2 linked regions of the Hydrogenovibrio crunogenus genome follow. The protein of the gene in region 1 interacts with the protein of each later gene in a pairwise test. Links are inferred from orthologs where the notes say so. Each region holds a gene or a part of one and is shown on either strand. Other genes may lie near its edges.

Region 1 (7,382 bases):
TTAATTCCTTTATTTAAACCACAAGAGAACTTTATGGCACTGGATATCATTTTCATTCAAGGGTTGAAAATCAACGCCGTCATCGGTGTGTACGACTGGGAAAAACAATTCAAACAGCCGTTAATTTTTGATCTGTCATTATCCACCGATCTTCAAGCGTCTGCTCAGTCGGATGACATTAATGACACGGTGAACTATAAGACGATTGCCGATGAAGTGATTGAGTTGGTGGAAAACAGTCGTTATGAATTGATTGAAACATTGGCGGAAGCGACTTGCCAGCAGATCTTTCAACGCCATCAAGCGGTGCAACAAATTGAATTGACATTGAAAAAACCAAACGCGGTGGTGGAAGCGGAAACCGTGGGATTAAAGATAGTTCGTTCTCGCTCTTAAACGTTTTAAAGCGCTCAAAACAAAAAACGACCAGGCCTGGTCGTTTTTAATAATAATGAAGCCACCCACACTCTAACTCGATTGCGCCAACATTTCTTTTTGTGCCTGAGCGGCCTTTTTTATCATCGGCACGATTTGTTCCATGTACAAACAGGCCTGATGTTCGGTAATCCGATTCAAATCTTGATAGTCCTGTTGGAACTGCTGACCATTTTGGCGAGACATATTACGCATGACTTTATGGAACAACCGCTCTCCCTCTGCCAGACGCACCAGCGTAACCAACTGTTCCGCTGAAGCTTGCGGCAGAAAACTTTGCAAGATACGGTCATCCACCGTGATCATTTTGGTCGCCAAGTTTCGATAGGTATTGAGTTTTCTACTCAACCCTTCCGAACTTGAAGACGTTGCTTTCTCCAGACGATCACTCACCACCTTTTGCAGGCTTTCCAGTGCCTGTTGCGGCAACTCAAAACTCACAGGCCCAGTTTCCAAAATATAAAGCCCATCATGATCTCGTTTAGCGGTAATTTCCATGTATCATCCTACTTTGTTAGGTCATGAAACGATTTAAATATACTCGGTCATTTCATCCATAAATTCAATCTTGCCTTGTGATTCAAGATCAAACATCTTTTCAACGATTCGTTTAATCGCCACTTTAGCATCACCTTCAGACGGCATAATCGATTTTTCAAGGTCAGCACTCAGTTGTTTAGACAAAATACTGCCTACATTACCAACTACCATCTCTGACAGCTCGGCATCATTTGCAACCTGCATTAGTTTCAGCAAATCTTGGTTATCAATTGAACGTACCAATAACTGCACACCTGCTGGTGTCAGCTCTTTAATTTTTCGCCCTAGTTCAATATAACTGTTTAGAATGGAATGCGTTTCACCATGCTCTAACGCAATCAAATGCTCCAGCGTAATATTCAATAGCTCAACCGAAAAACGATCCATTTTAATCGACGCATAGCCAATATGGATTAACCATTCATTCTCATGAACTTTTTTAATTCCTAACTTCATGTCATCCTGCCTTAAAATCGGGTAAGCCTTCTTAATGATACCGTTAAAGCAAAAAGACTGCCAAATACCATCCAGTTATTTGCTTCATACTATAATATAATGTTTTAAAATTTTAATTCAATTAAACGCTAGACTGGTCACCATGAAACCCAATCAACAACTCCCCTCGCCTTCTGAAGAGGCGCAACAAAAAAGCCTTTCGTTACAACAAAAGATCCGTCAAATGCTCAAACGCCACGGTATGATGCCGTTTCCACGTTTTATGGAAATGGCGCTTTACACCCCAGGGCTGGGGTATTACGCCAGCGGCTTGCCAAAGATCGGTCAGCAGGGCGACTTTATTACCGCCCCGGAAGTATCATCTATTTTCTCACGCTGCCTTGCTCGACAAGCAGCGCAAGTACTCGAAACATTGGACACCCCCAATGTGATTGAATTCGGTGCTGGGAAAGGCACCATGGCAAAAGACATTTTGCGGGAACTGGATGCGCTAGAACAGCCTATTGAACAATACTATATTGTTGAACTCAGTGCGGATTTAAGAGCTCGGCAACAAGAAACCCTTCAAACATTACCTGAAACGTTATTTAACAAAGTGGTCTGGCTGGATCAATTACCAAAAGACTCACTGCAAGCCGTGGTGCTGGCCAATGAGGTACTAGATGCCATGCCGGTTGAAAGGCTTCGCTTGGAAGAAGATCAGAGTCTTCGTGGCTATGTCACGTTTAATGAAGACAAACAACGATTTGAGTGGGATTACCACCCAATCACAGACGCCACACTTCAGAAAGCCAGCAATGCGATTTTAAACCTCATTGGTACTCCGTCACCGCGCGGGTATGAAACCGAAATCAATTTAAACATTCACCCTTGGTTGCAATCCATTGCGGATTTTTTAAGCCAAGGCGCGGTGCTTTTAATCGACTACGGTTACAGCCGAAAAGAATATTATCAACCGTCCCGTCACATGGGAACGCTACGTTGCCATTACCAACACCGAGCGCATGGCGACCCTTTCTTTTTCCCGGGGTTACAGGACATTACAGCTCATGTGGACTTTACCAGCGTGGCGGAATCGGGCTTTGACACAGGCTTTAAGGTCGCTGGTTACACCACCCAAGCGCATTTTCTAATGGGCAGTGGCTTATTGGAAATGTCTGGCGACCCGACGGCCGACATTACCGAATCGCTTAAAATTGCACAGCAAATCAAAACATTGACCTTGCCCGATGAAATGGGGGAGAGCTTCAAAGTCATCGCCTTAACCAAAGACGTTGACCTGTCATTAATCGGATTTAAATTACGCGACTTACGCCACCAGCTTTAAGGAACCCTATTTTATGGAAATATTTCAGGCCGCTATTTTAGGCATTATTGAAGGACTAACCGAATTCCTACCCATTTCATCTACAGGTCATTTGATTGTTGTCAGTGATTGGCTGGGAATTGAACAAACCAAACAGAACACTGCCTTTGAAGTGATTATTCAGGTCGCAGCCATCTTGGCCATTTTTTCGCACTACAAAGAAAAATTTTCGCTGCAACATCTTCGGCTTTGGAACAACGTTCTGATTGCCTTTTTACCCATTGCAATCATCGGGTTTATCTTTCAAGACACTGTGAAAGCCTTTTTTACCATTGAAACCGTCGCCTGGTTTTTCATTATCGGCGGTCTGATTTTCCTCGTCATGGAAAAGCTGTATGTGGACGGCAAACACCGAACCCAAGACATAGAAGACTTAACAATAAGACAAGCTTTTTGGATAGGAATCATTCAAGTGTTTGCCTTAATTCCCGGAACCAGTCGTGCTGGCGCATCGATTGTCGGCGGTGTAATGATGGGGTTGGACCGAAAAACAGCGGCTGAATTTTCATTCTTACTCGCCTTGCCGGTGTTAATGGCAGCTTCTGGTTTGGATTTGCTCAAGCATTATGAAGACTTCAACAACACCAGCTGGACCCCTTTAATGGTTGGATTTTTAATGGCTTTCCTTGCCGCTTGGCTGACCATCAAAGTGTTTATTAAATTCCTGCAAACCTTTACTTTCAATGCATTTGGGGTATATCGTATTGTCTTTGGAATTGTGTTATTAATTTGGTTCGTTTAATGCGTTAACCTGATATCAAAAGGACTGTCATGATGCAGCTGTACACTACTCAAAGCACGCAAGCGATTGAACGTTTCGCCATTGATCAGCAAAGCATTCCTGGACTCCTTTTGATGAAACGCGCCGCTTATTTTAGCTACCAGACCCTTCGAAGATGCTATCCCGATTCACAAAATGTTCTGGTCGTCTGCGGCACGGGCAACAATGGCGGCGATGGATTGGCTCTGGCGCAGTATGCACTGATTGACGGTTGCAATGTTTCCATTGCGTTACTGGGATCACAAGATAGAATTAAAGGTGACGCCCAAACTTGTTTGCAGGAATGCCTGGCACTTGGCCTCTCGCCGCAACCGTTTGACTCTGCCTTACTTGAAAATGTCGACACGATTGTGGACGCGGTGTTTGGCACAGGTTTAAATCAGCCAGTGACCGGAAAGTACGCTGAGATTTTTGAACGCTTGAACGAAACGCATACGCCCATTCTGGCACTCGATATTCCCAGCGGTTTACAAGCTGACACCGGCAACATCTTAGGCACGGCGATTCGTGCCAGCCACACTTGCACATTTATCACCCATAAGCCGGGACTCTACACTTACCTTGGCCCCGAAACGGCAGGCAAAGTTCATTACAGTCCATTATTTCTAAATCAGAGCAACTACAGCGGACATCCTCCTATCGCTGAAAGCCACTCTCTCAAATATTGGCTAAACCAACTGCCTAAAACGCCTGCATCGAGCCATAAAGGCACGCGAGGCACCCTCTTGCTGATCGGCGGAAACCATCATATGATGGGCGCCATTCAGTTAGCCAGTTTGGCTGCTTTAACCACAGGAGCAGGCCTGGTCAAAATCATCACCCAAACTGATCACTTAACGGCTTTAACCCAGGCTCAGCCTGAACTTATGACTTACACCCAACAAGATTTTGAGCAACAAGCCGCTTCGGCTAAAGTCATTGGCATTGGCCCCGGATTGGATCAAGATGATTGGGCAGTTGATCGCTTCCATGAGACGCTTAATCAAGACATACCCAAAGTGTTAGATGCCGATGCATTAAACCTGTTAGCGAAATCGCCGCAACAAGATGATGATTGGGTGCTTACGCCCCACCCGGGAGAGGCAGCCCGATTACTGGGAACATCAACGGAAGCCATTCAAAGCAACCGAATCGAAGCCGTCAAAAGACTGCAACAAAAGTATGGTGGCGTCATTGTATTAAAAGGCAATGGCACCTTGGTTTACGATGGTAAGCAAATGGAATTGTGCACCGCTGGCAATGCCGGCATGGCAGTGGGCGGAATGGGAGATGTTTTAACCGGTGCGATCACCAGTTTTATCGCACAAGGCATGGATTTATATTCCGCTGCATGTTTAGGGGTTTCTCTACATGCACATAGCGGCGACACTCTAGCCAATCAAAAAAGCCAAGCCGGAGTCATTCCTTCCGACCTGGCTTTGGTAATGAGTCAGCTGTTAAGCTATGCCAGCAAAAATGCTTGAGTTAGACCTTAGGCAGAAACGCACTCAGCTGATTGATTTGCTGATAAAGCTCATCTTCACTGTCCGCCACCAAGTTGATATGCCCGAGTTTTCGCCCCGCTCTTTCAGCTTTATCGTACAAATGCAAAAAAGCCTTCGGCATCGTCAAAACGTCTTTAACGGGGCCTGTTTCACCAATAATATTTACCATGGCGGCAATTTCCTGGCGCGGTGAGGTGTCACCCAACGGCAATCCGGTAATCGCCCGAATATGATTTTCAAACTGACTGGTCAATGCGCCTTCGATTGTCCAATGCCCTGAATTATGAACTCGCGGTGCCATTTCATTCGCCACCAGTCCATCCACCGTTTCAAAAAGCTCCAGCGTTAACACGCCGACATGATCCAACTCATCCAACAAAGCTTTCATATATTGTTCAGCCTGAGTTTGAACCTCTTCTGAAATCTGACGGGCCGGTGCGATGGTGTAACGTAAAATCCCTTCATGATGGACATTCTGCACCAGCGGATAATAAACATGCTGATTATCAACATTACGAACCGCGACAATGGAAAGCTCGCGGCTAAAATCGACAAAGCCTTCCAAAATAAGTTCTCGCCCGCCGACTTCCTTCCAGGCCTGGTCAATTTGAGTGGTTTCTTTAATGACAAACTGACCTTTACCGTCATAGCCTTCTGTGGTGGTTTTCAACACGGCAGGCAACCCAATTTCATCCACCGCTTGTGTCAAGCTTTCTAATGAATCCACCACTTGATAAGGAGCACAAGGAATATTTAAGCTATCAAACATGCCTTTTTCACGGCCACGATGTTGAGAATAATACAGCGACTTTTCCGCCGGAAAGACCGGAGTGGTTTCGGCAATTTTCCGAACCAACTCAACCGATGTATTTTCACTTTCATACGTCATGACATCGGAAAAGGCAATCAGCTCCGACAAGGAAGACGCTTCATCTTTTTCTGTATACATATGCCCCAACAGTGCCGAAGGTTCTTCATGACTGGCGCCTAAAAACCCGAATTTTTGTCCTAACGGATAGCCGGCAATCGCTAACATGCGACCAAGTTGTCCGGCACCTAAAACACCAATCTTTTTTGTCACTGGGGTCATATCATTCCTCAAACTGAAATCTCTGTAACAGAATCAGCCGACAAAGTCGGCTGATTTTCTTAAAAAGAATATTTTACGTTAAAAGTTTTGCGAGATTGAAATTAATCTTTTAAGGGAGGGTCGGATCAGGATTTTCTAAAACGAACTGAGTTTGAGCTTCTCGAAACGCTCTGACTTTCTCTCGTACCGCAGCATTTTGGTTGCCGACGATTTGCGCCGCCATAATACCGGCATTCTTCGCACCTGCTTCACCAATTGCAAGCGTTCCGACTGGGATGCCGCCCGGCATTTGTACGATCGATAACAAAGAGTCCTGACCGCTTAATGCACGGGACTGCACCGGCACACCTAAAACAGGCACAATGGTTTTAGCCGCAACCATACCGGGTAAATGAGCTGCACCGCCAGCCCCCGCGATAATGACTTGCAGCCCACGTGCTTCCGCTTCTGACGCATACTCAAACATCAAGTCGGGTGTACGGTGAGCCGACACGACTTTCACTTCATGTGCCACGCCGAATTCTTCAAGCATTTCAACGGCCTTTTCCATGGTTGGCCAATCTGACTTGGACCCCATAATCACACCCACCAACGGGATGTTACTTCCTGTTTTTGCGGTCGACATACTTTCGTACCTGTTTTGAAAAAAGCCGCTAATTTTACATGACTTCTGTAGATATGCAAGCAATATCACTCAAGAGCATAAGCGGCAAGTCTTTGTTACTATTAATTTTTATATATTTTAGACTAGAACGGCACTGAGGAGAAGGTTGATATTAAGCGCGTAATAATCCGACTTGGCGAGAATCCACTACATAATAAGTATTCCCCCCTTCTGACTTCGCTCCTTTCTTAGCGCGAGTCGCGTAGGAAGATAATTTTTGTGTATGGTCAAACACCCCTGGATGAACCAGCAAAACGCCAAGAGAAAGCGTCATCATTGGGAAGAAAACCTCTTTACCGGATCTATCTTCGGTATAAATCCCACCATGCTCACGGTCTTCCCGAGTATAAAAACTGGCCGTAGCCCCTTGGAAGCCGGTCAAAATACGCTGACAAATTTCTTGATACGCCAACATAGGAATCACAACCACAAAATCATCTCCACCAACATGTCCAATAAAACTGGATTGCTGCCCCACCGCATCCTGGAGCACTTTTGCCACTTCACTGATCACTTGATCCCCTTGTTCAAAACTATAGTAGTCGTTATAAGGCTTGAAGTTATCC
Region 2 (7,437 bases), 400 kb from region 1 along the record:
GTTGAGCAGCAGCTTGAAGTGCTGGAATTATTGAGAATGCCTTATTACCACCCGGTACTAGAAGAAGCGGTAGAGTCTGCTATAGGTCTATTAGCTGAGGCTTTATATACCCGTGATGAAATTGAAGCACTGGAAACGTTATCCCAAAACTGAAGGGGTGTAAAAGTGTTTTCTATCGTTGAAAGTTAGAGGCTCTAATCGAGCCAAAATCTTTAATACTTACATATTGTTATAATTGGTATATAATATGCGCGCCTAGCTTGGCTAGGTTTTTTTTAATCAGGTGTTGTAACTGTATTTGAAGGTTTTAAGAACGAACAGTACATTTTCCACCTTGGAAAACCAAACGAAGTGTGGAATATTGATCTTTGTGGTTTTTCATTATAGATAAGAGTAGTTGAATTTCGAGTGACTGACACAAACAAAAATGAGAATGAAAATTTAGAGCCGTCTGTAGAGCAAGTTAAGACGATGACTGAATCAAACCCTTCGAACAATCAAGATGCGATTACAGGTGAAGAGATGAAAGCCGACCCGCATGCCGATAGAGAAGCCGATAAATACGAAAACCCTATTCCAAGCCGAGAGTTCATTATTGAGCTTTTAGAAAAAGAGCAAAAGCCTCTTAGAATTAAACAGATTGCGACCATTTTGGATATTGATGACGACGAGCGTTTTGAAGCATTATCACGTCGTTTGAAAGCCATGGTTCGAGATGGGCAAATCTTGCGTAACCGTCGTGGAGCCTTTGGATTAATCCAGAAAATGGATCTGATTAAAGGGAAGGTTATTGGCCACCCAGGTGGGTTTGGGTTTGTACAGCCGGAAGAAGGGGGCGGAGACCTTTTCTTGGGCGACCGTGAAATGCATAAGGTATTCCATGGTGACAAGGTTATTGCCTCTGTAATAGGGGTGGACCGTAAAGGTCGCCGAGAGGGGATGATTGTAGAGATCATTGAGCATGCAAACCAAACCATTTTAGGACGTCTTCATATGGAAGATGGACTCGGTTGGGTTCAGCCAAATAACAATAGAATTGCGCAGGATATCTTTATTCCTCAAGATGGTCTTCTTGACGCTGAGGAAGGACAAATTGTGATGGTGGAGGTGATTCATCAGCCAACGAAGCGTTCAAGTGCAATTGGTAAAATTATCGAAGTGGTGGGAGATTATCTTGCACCGGGTATGGAAATAGATTCTGCAATTCATGCTTACGATATTCCAAATGAGTGGCCGCAAGAGCTACTAGATCAGTTAGATGCCATTCCAGACGAAGTCACACAAGAAGATAAAGAAGGTCGTAAAGACTTACGCAGTCTGCCACTAGTTACCATTGATGGTGCAGACTCTAAAGACTTTGATGATGCTGTTTTTGCCAAACGTCGTAAAAATGGTTGGCGACTTGTGGTGGCGATTGCGGATGTTTCGCATTACGTTAAGGAAGGCACGCCGCTCGATAAAGAAGCCTATGAGCGCGGAAACTCTGTTTATTTCCCGCAAAAAGTGGTGCCAATGTTGCCGGAAAAACTGTCTAATGATCTTTGTTCGCTTAACCCAAATGTCGATCGCCTGTGTATGGTCTGTGACATGTCCATTGATAACGATGGAAAGCTGGAAAGAACGCAGTTTTATGATGCGGTCATGAACTCAAAAGCACGTCTGACCTATGACCAAGTGCATGAAATGTTGACGGATAAGGGATCAGAACATCGCAAAACCTTTGAAGATATTGTGCCAAACGTTGAAGATCTGAATGATTTATATCAGATTTTAAAACAAGCCCGTTCTGAGCGTGGTGCGTTAGAGTTCGAAACGACAGAAACCCGTATCGTCTTTGATGAGCAGCGTAAGATTGAAAAGATTGTGCCGGTTGTCCGTAATGAAGCGCACAAGCTGATCGAAGAGTTTATGTTGATGGCAAATGTCGCGACCGCACGCTATTTGAAATGGCATAAGATCCCTATGTTGTATCGTGTCCATGAAAAACCTTCGGAAGAACGTCTGAAGAACCTAAGGACTTTCTTGGGAGACTTTGGTCTGACACTTGAAGGCGGGGACGATCCGGATGCGAACGATTATGCAGCGATTACCGAAGCTGTTAAAGGTCAACCGCATGAGCATCTGGTTGGTACAGTTTTGCTTAGAAGTATGAATCAAGCGGTTTATCAACCAGATAACTTAGGTCATTTTGGGTTGAATTATGAGTATTATGCGCACTTTACGTCTCCAATTCGCCGTTACCCTGATTTATTGATTCACCGAGCCATTCGTTTTGCCTGGACGAAACAGGATGTCAGTCAGTTTAAATATTCTGAAAAAGATATGAAAGCACTGGGTGAGCATTGTTCTGGTACAGAACGTCGTGCAGATGAAGCCACTCGTGATGCGGTCACCTTCTTGAAGTGCGAATTTTTATCTCATCGTTTAGGTGAAGAATATGATGCGGTTGTGACCGCCGCAACCAACTTCGGGTTGTTTGTTGAACTTGAACCTTTGTATGTTGAAGGTTTGGTGCATATTACAGAACTAGGGGAAGATTATTTCCATTATGATGCATCGCGTCATTGCTTGAAGGGTGAGCGTACCGGTAAAGTCTATCGCTTAGGTGATAAGTTGCGTGTCCAGGTTGCTCAAGTAAACTTGGATGATCGTAAGATTGATTTACGATTTTTATCGGGCGACGACGACTCTTCTGACGAGCAAGCACCAATAGAAGTAAAAAAGGACGATACATCAGGTTCAAAGTCAGTTGATGAAGCTGCTTCACAAGAAGATGGCAATGCACCCAAAAAGAAAAAGAAGCGTTATTACCGTAAAAAAGGCGGCGGTCGTAACCGTAAGAAAAAGTCGAGCGCGGCCGAGTGAAGCAACAGCAGTTATATGGCATTCATGCGATTGAAAAGTTTTTAAAACAATCGCCCCATTTGATATATTCTTTGACCTTTCAAAAAGGTCCGGTCAATAAACGTGTGCAAAGTTTGATGGATCAAGCTAAGCGCATGGGGATTGCTTATCAGTTAGAACCTAAATCCTTCTTTAATAAACTTGATGGTGTTCATCAAGGAGTGGTCGCTACGGTTGCAAAAGAAGCGGACTTAAATGAAAACGATTTAAAAGCGTTACTGGAAGCTGAATCCAATCCACTTTTTCTGTTTTTAGATGAAGTTCAAGATCCGCATAATTTAGGCGCTATTTTGAGAACAGCCGATGCGACAGGCGTGACCGCTGTGGTCATTCCAAAGCATAACTCAGTCGGTGTGAATGCGACGGTTCGTAAAGTGGCCTGTGGTGCCGCAGAAACCGTTAAAGTAGTGGTGGTTTCTAATTTGGTTAGAACCATTAAAGAGCTACAGCAAGCCGGTTTATGGGTGACTGGATTGGCGGGTGAAACAGATACCACGCTTTATCAATTAGATTTTAAAGGGGCTGTCGGCTTGGTGATGGGAGCAGAAGGCTCTGGGTTGAGGAAGTTAACTCGAGAAACCTGCGACCATCTGGCTGCCATACCAATGGCAGGTTCTATTGAAAGCTTAAATGTGTCTGTTGCGACAGGGGTTGTGTTGTATGAGGTTTTTCGTCAAAGAATTCAGCCTTGACTTAATCTCATTGAATGTCTTTGCCTCTTTATAGGACGGAGACGATAGTATAAAAAAACGACCAGGCCTGGTCGTTTTTTGTGTCTAGACTAGATTAAGTTGCGAGATAGATATCGCCACTGTCATCAATTTCAATCGGAACTGTGACCAGTTCATCATTCATGCAAGGGCCTTCTACACACACACCGTCTTCAATGTTAAAGAAAGCATCATGTACTGAGCACTTCATGGTTTTTTCAAAAGGATTAACATCAATCTTATAAGCCTCATTCAGCGGGACATCTTGATGGGGGCAATTGTTTTCATACGCTTTAATGCCTGTGTCATGTTTAATTAAGATTACCGAGTGGGGTAGGTCTGCACATGGCACCACCATTGTTTTGGCATTGCTCAATTGTTTAATGTTGGCTAAAGGCTGTTTTTCTTTGATTTCGGTTAATAGGTTATCCAGTCCTTGCTGTTGGCACTTTCTGGCGGCCAATTTCGAACCCGCTTCAACCGCTTCAGAAAGAGGTTTGTTCTGACTGAGTGCATCAATCACAGCGGCATTGAATGTATCGCCGGCCCCTAAGGTATCTATTGTCTGAGGAATGCTATGGATTGGCTGATGTTGTATTTCCTGACCCGCCTGGCAGAACCAAGCACCTTGTGCCCCCCAAGTACAGATCAAGTGACTTTCTGGCGCGAGCATTTTTATCTCTTCCAGTAATGCTTTTCCATCGTCAAAACCTTTTTGTCGTGCATAGTGATGGGAGAAAAATAATACATTCGCTTGTGGGAAAAGCGCTTCAATACCTTCCCGCTCCTTTTCAATTTCCAAAGAAATGGGTTGATGTGTTAAGAATGTTTTCGCTATGTTCAGCATGCCAGTTAAGTTTTCAATATTACGACCTTCAAAATGGAGCCAATCGTAATTTTCGATTTCTACTTTGGCAAAATAATCAAAACTGAGTTCAGGCAAATCTCGGTAGTGGGTAATGGTCCGACTGCCCGTTTCAGCATTTTGGATGATATAGGATGTAGGTGTTTGTCCTTGGATGAATCGTTGGGTGTGATCAGTATTGATCTGGTGTGACTTTAGTCCATTTAATAATTGCTTTGCGGAGTCGTCACCCCCAATGGTTGTCATAATCGATGATTCGTGACCGAGTTGACTAAGAACATACAAGCTGTTGCTGACATTGCCCCCAACTTCAAAATGACGTGTGTTGGCACGTAGCTCTTCATCTTCTCGAGGGTAATGTGGTGTTTTTAAAATGATGTCTAAAACCGTGTTCCCAATGCCTAAAATTTTCGCCATTGTTTTTTCTTACTCCATAAAAATTTGTGCAGGAATTTTAACATAAAACCCGTTCCGGGTAGATTTCTGATAGGGTTTGGTGAAAAAAGTGAATAATTTCAAAAAAAACTTGACATGGAAACAACCTCTATTAGTTTTTAATGCTTAGTTGCTTTCTAGTTAAAAGTTATAACTATAAGATAATAAAAGAATAAATAACATTTTTTTAAATAAAGTGAGTTAATAAATGTGCTTGTTTATAATCCACAGAACCTGTGGATAACTTTGTGAAGAGTTTTATAATTTATGGGCTAAATGCTTTAAAAATGTCAGTCTTTTTTAAATTGATTAAAAATTAAGCAGGATTTTTTGGTGGTAATTTTGAGTAGAAAAAAATAAAGAAAATTAAAATTTTTTTAAAAAAATTTATTAAATTTACTTATTGAACAATTAGGAATTTATTAAGAGTTAATTATTTCATTATGCATCATACATTTAAGATATATTTTGCTAGAATGAATCCAGTTTAAACTTACGATAAATTGATTTTTGAAATAATATGACAGAAAAACACTCTGGTTTTAATGCCAGTTGCGCTAAGTGTGCTTTACAAACAATTTGTTTTGCCAATGGTTTATATGAAACAGATTTAGATCGATTAGATGAGCTGGTTGATCGACTCCCTTCCATTTCTAAAGGTGAATATTTATATTCGGCAGGAGATGAGTTTTCATGTTTATATGCAATTCGAGCTGGTATTGTTAAGTTAATCTCTTTTTCAGAAGATGAAACCGAGGTTATTCATGGTTTTTATTTACCAGGTGATATTGTCGGTATGGAAGCGATGGCTTATGACGCTCATGAGTTTTATGCTGTTGCATTAGATACCACGACCGTTTGTGCGTTGCCTTATGGTCAGCTGGCATCCTTGAGTTCGGAAGTGCCGCATTTGAATTCACAAATGTTCAGCTTGATGAGTCGTGAAATTATGAGTAGCCGATTACACTCTACGATTCTGACTCAAAAAACTGCAGAACAAAGATTGGCAGACTTTATTTTGCTGATGTCGACAAAATATAAATCCCGTGGTTACGAACACCGTCAGTTTCGATTGAATATTCTGCACCGAGACGTCGCTAATTTTTTAAATTTAACTCCTGAAACGGTCTCGCGCATTCTAGGAAAGTTTCAAAAAGAAGCGTTGATGACGTGGAAGAAGAAAGAAGTGATTATTAAAAATGAAAATGGCTTGCGAGAACTTGCCAATGACAGTGTAGAATAATTATTCTTTAACGCGTTTTTCAGGTACACTCAATGATGGTTCATGTGCATGTAAATACACGTTTCTTTTAAGAAAAAACATAAATAAATAAGTTTTTTTACATAAAACTTTAAATCAAATTCGTTTTCTTTTAGAATTGAGTTAAATCAAATAATAATTTTTATTAAATAGTGAGAGGATTAATCATGTCTACATCAGGTCTTAAGCAGCTTTTTCTAGTTGGTTTTTTAGGATTAACATTAGTTGGTTGTAGCTCAACCCCAACAACTGAAGAAGGTGAATCTGGTTCAACGACTGAGCAAACATCTACCTCAGCAGGAACAGAAACATCATCAGCAACAGATTCAAATGCTGGTTCTGGTTCTGACATGGCTGCTGCAACAAACACGGCAGGTCAAACAGCAGAAGATTTGTATGCTGCACTTCAAGGTAAAGTTGTCAACTTTGAATTTGACCGTTCTGAAGTTCAATCACAGTTTTATGATGTGGTTAAAATGAATGCTGACTATATGGCATTAAATGATTCTGCAATGGTTACCGTTAAAGGATATTGTGATGAGCGTGGTACGCGTGAATATAACCTAGCATTGGGTGAGCGTCGTGCAAATGCCGTTAAAAATGCGTTAATCGCAGAAGGTGTTAGTCCAAGCCGTATTAATGTTATCAGTTTTGGTGAAGAAAACCCTGTTGATCCAGCGCACAATGAAGCAGCATGGGCTAAGAACCGCCGAGCTGAATTTTCATACTAAGTTTTTGAATTAAGCGTTTTATTAAAAGCCTTTCTGCTTTTGGGCAGAAAGGCTTTTTTTTTCTTCACTAATTAGTGAATCTATCATTTTAAATGGCAGATTTTTTATAAAATGACAAAAATCCCTTTCCCTTTCAGACAACGTTTTAATGTATAACCCTGTCTGATAAAAACACAATAATAAAAGATTATGACTAAAAATATTCCTCAAGAGCATTTCTTAAAAGATTACCAATCACCCCAATATGAAATTAAATCGGTTTATTTAACCTTTTATTTATCACCGAATAAAACACAAGTCATTAACCACATGGTGGTTGAAGCAAAAGGAGGTAAAGCCCCTTTATTGTTAGATGGTGACAAATCCTTAACGTTAGTTTCTATCAAAGAGAACAACCAGTTATTGCTCAAAGAGGATTATGAACTTAATTCCGAGTCGTTGACTTTATTTCCCAAGTCAAATCAGTTTGAACTGGAGATTGTGACGGAAGTTGATCCAGAAAGTAACACGTATCTGGAGGGGCTTTACCGA

The links. Proteins that work in one complex are often made in the same cells at the same time.
Region 2: the proteins of GHNINEIG_RS09610 (region 1) and rlmB interact in binary tests that used the Escherichia coli proteins (3 or more experiments, as listed by UniProt). The link is inferred for Hydrogenovibrio crunogenus from one-to-one orthologs.

The regions. Positions count from the first base shown.
Region 1 is NZ_CP032096.1:2,014,189-2,021,570, forward strand. The notes cover bases 2,861-5,804. They hold GHNINEIG_RS09610 (NAD(P)H-hydrate dehydratase), read left to right. Parts: upstream 2,861-3,568; coding sequence 3,569-5,041; downstream 5,042-5,804. Other genes in these bases: GHNINEIG_RS09605 (undecaprenyl-diphosphate phosphatase), read left to right, coding at 2,861-3,539; GHNINEIG_RS09615 (5-(carboxyamino)imidazole ribonucleotide synthase), read right to left, coding at 5,043-5,804. Outside these bases: folB (dihydroneopterin aldolase), read left to right, coding at 34-396; GHNINEIG_RS09590 (FliG C-terminal domain-containing protein), read right to left, coding at 469-933; GHNINEIG_RS09595 (FliG C-terminal domain-containing protein), read right to left, coding at 967-1,431; GHNINEIG_RS09600 (class I SAM-dependent methyltransferase), read left to right, coding at 1,574-2,758; more of GHNINEIG_RS09605, read left to right, coding at 2,772-2,860; more of GHNINEIG_RS09615, read right to left, coding at 5,805-6,152; purE (5-(carboxyamino)imidazole ribonucleotide mutase), read right to left, coding at 6,262-6,777; GHNINEIG_RS09625 (GGDEF domain-containing protein), read right to left, coding at 6,929-7,382. UniProt on the Escherichia coli protein: Bifunctional enzyme that catalyzes the epimerization of the S- and R-forms of NAD(P)HX and the dehydration of the S-form of NAD(P)HX at the expense of ADP, which is converted to AMP.
Region 2 is NZ_CP032096.1:1,615,952-1,623,388, reverse strand. Bases 1,730-4,728 are described here. They hold rlmB (23S rRNA (guanosine(2251)-2'-O)-methyltransferase RlmB), read left to right. Parts: upstream 1,730-2,861; coding sequence 2,862-3,596; downstream 3,597-4,728. Other genes in these bases: GHNINEIG_RS07830 (PfkB family carbohydrate kinase), read right to left, coding at 3,691-4,728; rnr (ribonuclease R), read left to right, coding at 1,730-2,865. In the rest of the region: GHNINEIG_RS07845 (dihydrolipoyl dehydrogenase), read left to right, coding at 1-153; more of rnr, read left to right, coding at 523-1,729; more of GHNINEIG_RS07830, read right to left, coding at 4,729-4,896; GHNINEIG_RS07825 (helix-turn-helix domain-containing protein), read left to right, coding at 5,435-6,157; peptidoglycan-associated lipoprotein Pal, read left to right, coding at 6,343-6,906; pepN (aminopeptidase N), read left to right, coding at 7,096-7,437. UniProt on the Escherichia coli protein: Specifically methylates the ribose of guanosine 2251 in 23S rRNA.